DNA from 2 places in the Paracoccus simplex genome. Region 2 is predicted to be linked to the other one. Evidence: riboswitches for the same ligand, from Rfam matches in the RefSeq annotation. Region 2 holds a riboswitch; the other holds the start of a gene.
What was found. A riboswitch is a leader RNA that binds a small molecule or an ion and turns the genes downstream of it on or off. The one in region 2 is predicted to bind thiamine pyrophosphate.

Region 1 (5,295 bases), on a different contig from region 2:
AGCGGCTTGCCCGCCGCCAGGCAGGCATCCGAAAGCGTGTAGCTGGCGGCGTAGCTGTCGGCGCAATCCAGAACCACATCCGCCGCCGCCGCCAGCGCCGGCGCGTTCAGGGGGGTCAGGCGGTCGGCCAGCGCCTCGATCTCCACCGCAGGGTTCAGCCGGGCCACGGCCTGCGCGGCGGCGCGGACCTTGGGCAGGCCGACATCCTTCATGCGGTAAAGCGGCTGGCGGTGCAGGTTGGTTTCCTCGACCGTGTCGGGATCGACCAGGGTGATGCGGCCGATGCCGCTGCCTGCCAGGTATTGCAGCACCGGCACGCCCAGCCCACCGGCGCCGACGATCAGCGCATGGGCGGCACCGATGCGTTCCTGCCCCTCGGCGCCGATCTCGGGCAGGACCATCTGCCGGACATAGCGGTTCATGCCACCACCCGCAGCCATTCGCGGATGCGGCCCTCGGGGTCGGGGTTGAGCGTGATGTCGGTCACCGCCGAGGCCAGGTCGGCGCCGGCGGCGAAGGCTTCGCGGGCGCGCTCGGGGGTGACGCCGCCGATGGCGACCAGGGGCGTCGCGCCGACCAGCTTGCGCCATTCGCGCACCCGGTCCAGCCCCTGCTGTTCCCATTTCATCTTCTTCAGGATCGTCGGCCAGACCGGCCCCAGCGCGATGTAATCCGGCTTCAGCGCCAGCGCCCGGTCCAGCTCGGCATGGTCGTGGGTCGAGACGCCCAGCCGCAGCCCCGCCCGGCGGATCGCCGGCAGGTCGGCCGTGTCCAGATCCTCCTGCCCCAGATGGATGAAGTCGCAGCCCAGGTCGATGGCGGCCTGCCAGTGGTCGTTGACGACCAGCGTGGCGCCGTGTTCGCGGCACAGTTCCTGGCACAGCGCCAGCTCGCCCAGAAGCCGGGCCGGCGGCTGATCCTTGATGCGGATCTGCACCAGCTTCACGCCCAGCGGCAGGGCGCGGTGCAGCCAGTCGCTGCTGTCGAAGATCGGGTAAAAGCGCGGCAATCTCATCCCAGCACCGCCATGCCGAAAAGGGGGGTCGAGGGCGCGGCCATGTCGCGGGCCTCGATCGGGTTGGCGCCATGCGCCAGTTGCCCGGCCTCGATCGCCAGGGCCATGGCCCGGGCCATGGCCACCGGATCGCCGGCCTTGGCGACGGCGGTGTTCAGCAGCACCGCGTCATAGCCCAGCTCCATCGCCTGCGCCGCGTGGCTGGGCAGGCCGATGCCGGCATCCACCACCAGCGGCACATCGGGGAAATGCGCCCTGAGGCTGCGAAGGCCATAGGGGTTGTTCAGCCCCCGGCCCGAGCCGATGGGCGCGCCCCAGGGCATCAGCACCGCGCAGCCCGCATCCAGCAGCCGGCCGCAGACCGACAGGTCCTCGGTGCAATAGGGAAACACCTGGAAGCCGTCTTCGGACAGCAGCCGCGCCGCCTCGACCAGCGCCATCACGTCGGGGCAGAGCGTGTCGTCGTCGCGGATGACTTCCAGCTTGATCCAGGGGGTCCCGAACAGCTCGCGCGCCATCTGCGCGGTCGTCACCGCCTCGCGCACCGAATGGCAGCCGGCGGTATTGGGCAGGACGGGGACGCCCAGCTCCTTGATAAGCCGGTGGAAATCCTGCCCGGCGCCGCCTTCGCGCCGCAGGCTGACCGTGGCGATGCCGGCGCCCGAGGCGCGGAACGCCTGCGCCATGATGGCGGGCGACGGGTATTGCGCCGTGCCCAGCATCAGCGGGCTTGCGACTTCGGTTCCGTAAAAGACCGGCATTTCAGCCCCCCTGCATCGGCGCCACGACTTCCAGCGCGTCGCCATCCTTCAGCGTGGTTGCGGGCCGGGCGGCGGCGGGCAGGAAGGCGCCGTTCAGCGCCGTCGCCACCTTGGCCGCGCCCAGACCGATCTCGGCCAGCGCGTCCTGCACGGTCGGGCCGGTCAGGTCGCGCGCCGCTCCGTTAAGGGTGATCTTCATCCATGAACTCCGGTTTCCGGCCCTCGATAAGGTAGTCGGCGGCCATGCGGGCCACGGCGGGGGCCAGAAGATAGCCGTGGCGGTAAAGGCCGTTTGCGTAAAGCGTGTCGCCGCGCCGGCGCAGGCGGGGCAGGTTGTCGGGAAAGGCCGGTCGCGCATCCGAGCCGAGCTCCAGGATCTCGGCCTCGGCAAAGCCGGGATGCAGGGCATAGGCGGCAGAGAGCATCTCGACCGCCGAGCGGGCGGTGACGCGATACTTGCCGCCCGTCTCCAGCATGGTGGCGCCGATCATGTAGACGCCATCCCCTCGCGGAACAAGATATAGGGGGATGCGCGGATGCAGCAGGCGGATGGTGCGGGTCAGCGTCACCTCGGGGCAGCGGATCACCAGCATCTCGCCGCGCACGCCGCGCAGGTCGGGAAGCTGGTCGCGGGCGGCCAGGCCGCGGGCATCGACCACCATGCCGGCGGGCGTGCCCTCGGTTTCGATGCGGATGCCCTGCGCCTCGAGCCGGTCGCGCAGGGCCAGCAGCGCGGCGCGCGGGTTCAGATGCGCCTCGGTGGCGAAATGCAGCCCGCGCGGGAAGCGGCCGGCCAGTTCCGGCTCGAGCGTCGCGATGTCGTCGCCGCTCACCGGCCGATGCGTCTGGGTCAGGCGGGCGAAGCGGTCGAGTTCCGCCCGATCGCGCGACGGCGCCAGCACCAGCGTGCCGCGGCGGATGACCTCGGCGCCCTGCGCCTGCCACCAATCGGCGGCGTCGAGGCCGAGCCGCAGCACCACCGGTTCGGCGCTTTCGGCCTCGCAATAGGGCGCCAGCATGCCGCCGGCGCGCCAGCTGCAGGCCTGCGAGCCGGGTTTGCCGGCCGGGTCGATGATCCGGGGCAGGGTGCCGCGCGCCGCCAGTTCGGTGGCGATACACAGCCCCATCACCCCGGCGCCCAGAATGGTGATCGCAGTCATGTCCGTCTCCAGAGCGCGTGGAAATGATGCACCGGGCCATGGCCCAGCCCCACCGACAGCTCATCGGCGGCGGCGATGGCGCCTTGCAGCCAGCCATGGGCGCGGGTCACGGCATCGGGCACCGTCATGCCCTGCGCCAGCCCCGCCGCGATGGCCGAGGACAGCGAGCAGCCGGTGCCGTGGGTGTTGTGGGTCTGCTGGCGCGGCGCGGTCAGGACCAGCGGCTGCGGCCCGACCAGCAGGTCGGTGCAGGTATCCTCGGTCGCGTGGCCGCCCTTCATCAGCACATGGGCCGCACCGAGGGCGCGGAGCGCCTCGCCCTGCCGGCGCATCGCTTCGGGCGTCGCGGCGGGATCGCGCCCCAGAAGCTGCGCCGCCTCGGGCAGGTTCGGGGTCAGCACCGTCGCCAGCGGGATCAGCTGCTCGCGCAGCGCCGCGACCGCTGCCTCGGCCAAGAGCGCGTCGCCGGATTTCGCCACCATCACCGGGTCCAGCACCACCGGCACCGGGTTGTCGGCCAGCAGCGCCGCCAGCCGGTCGGCGACGACTGTGATCACATCCGCGCCGCCGACCATGCCGATCTTGACGGCGCGCACCTCGAGATCGCCGAAAACCGCGTCGATCTGCGCCGCGACCATGGCGGGGCTGACCGCCTCGACCGCCGCGACGGTGCGGGTGTTCTGCGCGGTGATCGCTGTGATCACAGAGGCGCCATAGACGCCGAGGGCCGAGAAGCTTTTCAGGTCGGCCTGGATTCCGGCGCCGCCGCCGCTGTCCGAGCCGGCGATGGTCAGCGCGATGGGATAGGGCTGCAATCCCGACATGGCCCGCCTTTCATGCGCCGGGCTGCCGGGCGTCGGGAAAGGGGACGGGTGGCGGCCGATGCACGGGTTCTGCCGCGACACTCTACCCTTCCCTCCGCCGGCATGACCCGGATCAGGTTCGATGGGTCGGTGCCCGGCACCTCTCAGCCCCGTCGCGGGACTCCCCAAGTGTATAAGTCGTGCGCGGGACACTAGGCCTTGGCCGCCGGCTTTGCAAGGGCCGGTTCCGGTCGGCCGGTTCCAGTCGGCGGGTCAGTCGCGGCCGAACAGGTCGCGGGTGTAAACCTTGTCCCGCACGTCGGCCAGCTCGGGCGACTGGCGGTTGGCGATGATCAGGTCGGCCCGGGCCTTGAAGGCGTCCAGGTCGCGCACCACCGGGCTGTTGAAGAAATCCTCGCCGGTCAGCACGGGTTCGTAGACGATGCAGGGGATGCCCCTGGCCTTGATCCGCTTCATGATGCCCTGGATCGAGCTGTCGCGGTAATTGTCGGAACCCGCCTTCATCACCAGCCGATAGACGCCGACCAGCCGGGGCTTGCGGGCGATGATCTGCTCGGCGATGAAATCCTTGCGGGTGCGGTTGCTGTCCACCACCGCCGCGATCAGGCTTTGCGGCACCTGGTCGTAATTGGCCAGCAATTGCTTGGTGTCCTTGGGCAGGCAGTAGCCGCCATAGCCGAAGCTGGGATTGTTGTAATGGTCGCCGATGCGCGGGTCGAGGCCGACGCCCTCGATGATCTCGCGCGGGTCGAGACCGCGCGCCACGGCATAGCTGTCCAGCTCGTTGAAATAGGCGACGCGCATGGCAAGGTAGGTGTTCGAGAACAGCTTGATCGCCTCGGCCTCGGTCGAGCCGGTGAACAGCACCGGCATGTCCTTGCGGATCGCGCCCTCGGCCAGCAGCTCGGCCAGCCGCTGCGCCGCCGGGCCGTGGTCGCCGACCACGATGCGCGAGGGATGCAGGTTGTCGTAAAGCGCCCGCCCCTCGCGCAGGAATTCGGGCGAGAACAGGATGCCCGCATGGCCGGTCTCGTCCCGCATGCGCTGGGTGAAGCCCACCGGCACGGTGGACTTGACGACGATGGTGGCTTGCGGCGCGTGGCGGCGGGCCAGTGCGATCACGCTTTCGACGCTGGAAGTGTCGAAGCGGTTCGAGCGCGAATCGTAATTCGTCGGCGTGGCGATGATGACGAATTCCGCCCCCGCCAGCGCCTCGGCCGCGTCGTCGGTCGCGCGCAGCTTCAGCGGTTTCCCGGCCAGCCAGGCCGAGATGTCGGCATCCTCGATGGGCGAGCGGCCCCCGTTCACCTGGGCCACCCGGGCGGCGTCCACATCCAGCGCCATGACCTGGTGATGCTGCGCCAGCAGCACGGCGACCGACATGCCCACATAGCCCAGCCCGGCAACCGCAATCGTCATCTGTTCCGCCTTCCTGCGTTTCGCACCGGCTTAGCACGGGTTACGGCCCTGCAGAAGCGGGTGCGTGCCCGGCCGGCAGATCGGCGCCTTTGTCATGGATCGTGCGGCCTTTCCCG
Region 2 (5,295 bases):
GCGCTTGTCGGCGATCTCGTCGATGTCGAAGAAGCGGGCGCCGGGAATATGCGCGGCCGCGTATTCGGCCCGCGCCTCGCGGCCCGGTTCCAGGAACCAGCTGGCGTCGATGATGCGCAGGTCGGGATCGTTCAGATGGGCCGCGAGCCAGCCGGTCGAGACCAGCACTTTCGGATCGTCGGAATCGGTGGACATCGGCCTTCCCCCCCGCGGCGCAGAAACGACACCGATGTAACCGCAGGCGCGCGGGGCTGCAATGCTTAACGGCCGCTGCGGGATCTCCGGCCGACCGCCGGCTTCTTCGTTTCCCGAAAACGCATGCGACCGGGCCCGCCCGCCCGCGGCCCCGCCCGTCTTTCACCGTTTTCCAAATACCCGAATCCGGCCCGGGCCGCGCCGTGTCAGCCCTGCTTCAGCAGGCGCTGTTTCTGGCGGTTCCAGTCGCGCTTGGCGGCGGTTTCGCGCTTGTCGGCGACCTTCTTGCCCTTGGCGACGCCGATCTTCAGCTTCACCATGCCGCGGTCGTTGAAATACATCACCAGCGGCACCAGCGTCATGCCCTCGCGCCCCACCGCCTGCCAGAGCCGGGCCAGTTCCTTGCGCGAGACCAGCAGCTTGCGGTGCCGGCGTTCCTCGTGACCGAAGACGCCGGCCTGCTTGTAGGCGGCGATGTGGGAATTGATCAGCCACAATTCGCCATTCTCGACCGAGGCATAGCTTTCGGCGATGTTCGACTGGCCGGTGCGCAGGCTTTTCACCTCGGAGCCGGTCAGCACGATGCCGACCTCGAGATCGCTTTCGATGAAGTAATCGAAGCGCGCCCGGCGGTTCTCGGCGATGATCTTGTAGTTCGGGTCGGATTTCGTGGCCATGATCGGGCAGAGATAGGGCGGGGCGCCGCGCCTGTAAAGGCTCGGCATCGCCCCGCCCTCTGGGGGCCGCGCCCGTTACGCCTCCTGCGGGGCGGGGATGTAGAGATCGCCGCCCTCGCGGTATTTGCGCGCCATGGCGGCCATGCCCTCTTTCTGCGCCTCGGCGCGGATGTCGTGGGAAATCCGCATCGAGCAGAATTTCGGCCCGCACATCGAACAGAAATGCGCCAGCTTGTGCGCCTCCTTCGGCAGGGTCTGGTCGTGGAAGGCGCGCGCGGTATCGGGGTCCAAAGACAGGTTGAACTGGTCCTCCCAGCGGAACTCGAAGCGGGCCCGCGACAGGGCGTCGTCCCGGGTTCTGGCCGCCGGATGGCCCTTGGCCAGATCGGCGGCATGGGCGGCGATCTTGTAGGTGATGACGCCGGTCTTGACGTCGTCGCGATCCGGCAGGCCCAGATGCTCCTTGGGGGTGACGTAGCACAGCATCGCCGTGCCGAACCAGCCGATCATCGCCGCGCCGATGCCGCTGGTGATATGGTCATAGCCCGGCGCGATGTCGGTGGTCAGCGGCCCGAGCGTGTAGAAGGGCGCCTCGCCGCAGATGGCCAGCTGCTTGTCCATGTTCTCCTTGATCTTGTGCATGGGCACATGGCCGGGCCCCTCGATCATCACCTGGCAATCGCGGGCCCAGGCGATGCGCGTCAGTTCGCCCAGCGTCTCCAGTTCGGCGAATTGCGCGGCGTCGTTGGCATCGGCGATCGAGCCCGGCCGCAGCCCGTCGCCCAGGCTGAAGGACACGTCATAGGCGCGGCAGATGTCGCAGATCTCCTCGAAATGCTCATAGAGGAAACTTTCGCGGTGATGGTGCAGGCACCATTTCGCCATGATCGAGCCGCCGCGCGAGACGATGCCGGTGACCCGGTCCACGGTCAGCGGGATATGGGGCAGCCTCAGCCCGGCATGGATGGTGAAATAATCCACGCCCTGTTCGGCCTGTTCGATCAGCGTGTCGCGGAAGACTTCCCAGCTCAGCTCCTCGGCCATGCCGCCGACCTTCTCCAGCGCCTGATAGAGCGGCACCGTGCCGATGGGCACCGGGCTGTTGCGGATGATCCATTCGCGGATGTTGTGGATGTTGCGCCCGGTCGACAGATCCATCACCGTGTCGGCGCCCCAGCGGATCGCCCAGACCATCTTTTCCACCTCCTCGGCCATCGAGGAGGTGACGGCGGAATTGCCGATATTGGCGTTGATCTTGACCAGGAAGTTGCGGCCGATCGCCATCGGCTCCAGTTCGGGGTGGTTGATGTTGGCCGGGATGATCGCCCGGCCGCACGCCACCTCGTCGCGGACGAATTCGGGGGTCACGAAATCCGGCACGGCGGCGCCGAAGCTCTCGCCGTCGCGCGCCAGCTTCTCACGGATCGCCTTGCGGCCCAGATTCTCGCGGATCGCCACGAATTCCATCTCGGGGGTGACGATGCCGGCGCGGGCATAGGCAAGCTGGGTGACGGCCCGGTCGCCCTGCGCCCGCAGCGGGCGGTGGCGGATGGGAAATTCAGGCGTCAGCCGGTCGCCGGAAACGAAGCCGTTATCCTCGGGTTTCACATGCCGCCCGTCATAGGATTCCACGTCGCCGCGCGCCATGATCCAGCTGTCGCGCGGGCGGGGCAGGCCGCGCTCGATGGCGATCTCGGCGCCGGGATCGGTATAGGGCCCCGAGGAATCATAGACCGTCACCGGCGGCTCGCCGGCGCTGGGATGCAGCGCGATCTGGCGCATCGGCACGCGGATGTCGGAATGGATCTCGCCCGGTCGGAAGACCTTGGTCGAGGCGGGCAGCGGTCCGGTGGTCACGGTCGGGGTAGTGGTCATGTCAGGCTCCTCGCTTTCGCTAGCATGGAGACCCAGCACGGACTGGAAGGGGGAAGAATACCCGCCGGACCGATAGCCGGCCGCAAGGGCATCCGCACCATCCCTACGCCAGTATGAACTGGATCAGGTTCGACGGGTCCCTGCGCTGCCTTGCGGCCCAGCAGTATCTCAGCCCCTTGTCGGGGCCCCCCAGGTGAGAGCCGGAGAATGCCCACTTGTCGCCCGGCTTGTCAATCGCCGGTGAAGGGGCGGCCGGGCTTCGGCTGCCGAAACCGCGCCGGCGCGGCCGGGCCGGCGGAAAACCTCAGCGGCAGCGGGCGGGATTGACGCCCACCGCGCGCAGGCCCCAGTCGGTCATCTGCGCCACCAACTGCTGGCCCGCCGCGTCGAAGGCCGGGATCAGGTCGTCGGTTTTCGTGCTCGGCGCGTCGGCCGTGGCCGCGAAATGGCCGCGCGCGACCACGCTGGCATCCATCTCGCGCACCATCTGCGCGTCCACGGTCAGCCTGATCACCGCGCCCTTGCCCGAAACCTCGGCGTTGAAATCCTGCACCTCGGAGATCAGCGCGTAATCCCCCGCCGTGCCCAGCGGCGCGCGGCCGACATGGGTGAAGGCGTCATAGCTGCCGAAGGCGCGCACCAGCAGGGTCTGCAGGGCCACCGGCACCGTGTCGCCCCAGCGCGCATCGGGCAGGTATTGCGTCTGCAACTGGTTCGGGCGGATCATGATGCGGTCGGTGTCCAACGTGCCGCGCGCCTTGGGGGGCTCGATCACCAGTTCGGCCAGCCGGCCGCGGCCGCAGCTTCGCGGCGCCTCGGAAGGCGGGCGCAGCTCGAACACGTCGCGGTCGGGCTCGCCCTCCAGCGCCTTCAGCGCGGCGCAGCCCGGCAGGGTCAGGGTCAGGGCGAGAAGGGCGGCGGTCAGACGCATGGCGGCTCCTTAACGGCGGAACTCGGGAACCCGCGGCCCCGAGAAGACTTGCGACGGGTTGCGCCTCAGCGCCGAGACCAGCTCGTTCACGTTGCCCACCAGCCCGCGCAGATCGCTGGCCATGCGGGTGAATTGCGGCAGTCCCTCGCGGGTGAAAGCCTGCACCGGGCCGCGGGTGCTGTCCAGCATCCCGCGCAGGCTGGCGAAGGCGGCCTCGGCGCTGCCGGCGGCATCGCGCAGCCGCTCGGTGATCTCGGGCAGGTCGGCGACCACGCGGTCGATGGCCTCGTTCGCCTTGGCCAGGGTGGCGCGCAGGTCGGCCACCACCGGCTCGACATTGCTGTTCATCACCCGGTCGGCGCTGTCGAAGGCGCGCTCGGCCGAGGCGAGCGTGCGGTTTCCCACCGCCAGCGCCGCGTCGAGGCTGTCGAGGCTTTTGTCCGCGCGCGCGCTCAGCCGCGCCAGGTCGGTCTGCAGCGTGGTGGCGGTCTGGTCCAGGCGCTGCGTCAGGCTGCGCAGGTCGCCCGAGACATAGGCGCGCACCTCGTCCAGCGTCGCGGTGCCGGAATCCAGCGCCCGGTCGGCCTTGCCGGCGGTCTCGTCAAACTTGGCCAGCGCGCTGTCGGCATTGCCCAGCGTCGTCTCGGCCGCCGCGGAAAGCCCGTCCAGTCGCTCGCCGAAGGCCGAGATGTCCGCCGCCGCCGAGGCGATGGAATCGGTGGCCGCGGTCACGTCGGCCAGGGCCTTGTCCAGGTTGGCGCTGGAGCGTTCCACATTGTCCAGGATGTTGCGCACCCGGCTCTGGTTGTCGTCGCCCAGAAGCTGGGTCATCTGCTCGGCCACGGTGTTCAGCCGCGAGATCATCTCGGGCCCCTGGTCCGACAGGGTCTGCAGGGCCGAGCGGTTGGCCGGGATCACCGGGATGCCGTCCGGTTGCGCCTCGCGCAGCAGCGGCGCGTCGGGGCTGCCGGCGGTGATCGCGACATTCGAGACGCCGGTGACGCCCTGGATCTCGATCGAGGCGCGGGAATTGGTATGCACCGGCGTATCCTCGGCCAGCTCGACGCGCACCCGCACGGCGCCGTTCTCATCCCCGGCCAGCTGCATGTCCACCACCTTGCCCACCGAAAGCCCGGCGAAGGTCACCTCGGAGGAGACGGTCAGGCCCGAGACTTCCTTGAAATAGATGTCGTAATAGGCGAATTGCCGGTTGATCTGCAGCTTGGCGAACCACATCAGGAACAGCAGCACCCCCAGGAAACCGGCGATGGTGAAGGCCCCGATCAGGACATAATTGGCCTTGGTTTCCATTGGCTACTCCTTGCTCCGGCCGGTGGCGATGGCGGCACGGGCGCGCGGTCCGTGGAAATATTCATGCACCCAAGGATGATCCACCTTCAGCATCTCGGCCATGGTGCCGCTGACCAGCACCCGCTTTTCGGCGAGCACCGCGACGCGGTCGCAACAGGCGTGCAGCGTGTCGAGGTCATGCGTGACCAGGAAAACCGACAGGTTCAGCGCGTCGCGCAGTTCGACGATCAGCCGGTCGAAGGCGTCGGCGCCGATCGGGTCCAGCCCCGCCGTCGGCTCGTCCAGGAACACGATCTCGGGGTCCAG

Region 1: linked by a shared signal. The riboswitch ahead of thiD (bifunctional hydroxymethylpyrimidine kinase/phosphomethylpyrimidine kinase) and the one ahead of thiC (phosphomethylpyrimidine synthase ThiC) in region 2 are both predicted to bind thiamine pyrophosphate.

The regions. Positions count from the first base shown of each region.
Region 1 covers NZ_JBHRXE010000063.1:42,540-47,834, forward strand. The annotation lists gene ACFOMP_RS18900 (ThiF family adenylyltransferase) at 1-422, opposite strand, end outside; gene ACFOMP_RS18905 (thiamine phosphate synthase) at 419-1,015, opposite strand; gene ACFOMP_RS18910 (thiazole synthase) at 1,012-1,776, opposite strand; gene thiS (sulfur carrier protein ThiS) at 1,778-1,975, opposite strand; gene ACFOMP_RS18920 (FAD-dependent oxidoreductase) at 1,959-2,936, opposite strand; gene thiD (bifunctional hydroxymethylpyrimidine kinase/phosphomethylpyrimidine kinase) at 2,933-3,760, opposite strand; TPP riboswitch at 3,833-3,937, opposite strand; gene ACFOMP_RS18930 (nucleotide sugar dehydrogenase) at 4,013-5,179, opposite strand.
Region 2 covers NZ_JBHRXE010000037.1:163,942-169,236, reverse strand. The annotation lists gene sseA (3-mercaptopyruvate sulfurtransferase) at 1-195, opposite strand, end outside; gene smpB (SsrA-binding protein SmpB) at 402-872, opposite strand; gene thiC (phosphomethylpyrimidine synthase ThiC) at 948-2,747, opposite strand; TPP riboswitch at 2,830-2,949, opposite strand; gene ACFOMP_RS13590 (ABC-type transport auxiliary lipoprotein family protein) at 3,052-3,678, opposite strand; gene ACFOMP_RS13585 (MlaD family protein) at 3,688-4,989, opposite strand; gene ACFOMP_RS13580 (ABC transporter ATP-binding protein) at 4,993-5,295, opposite strand, start outside.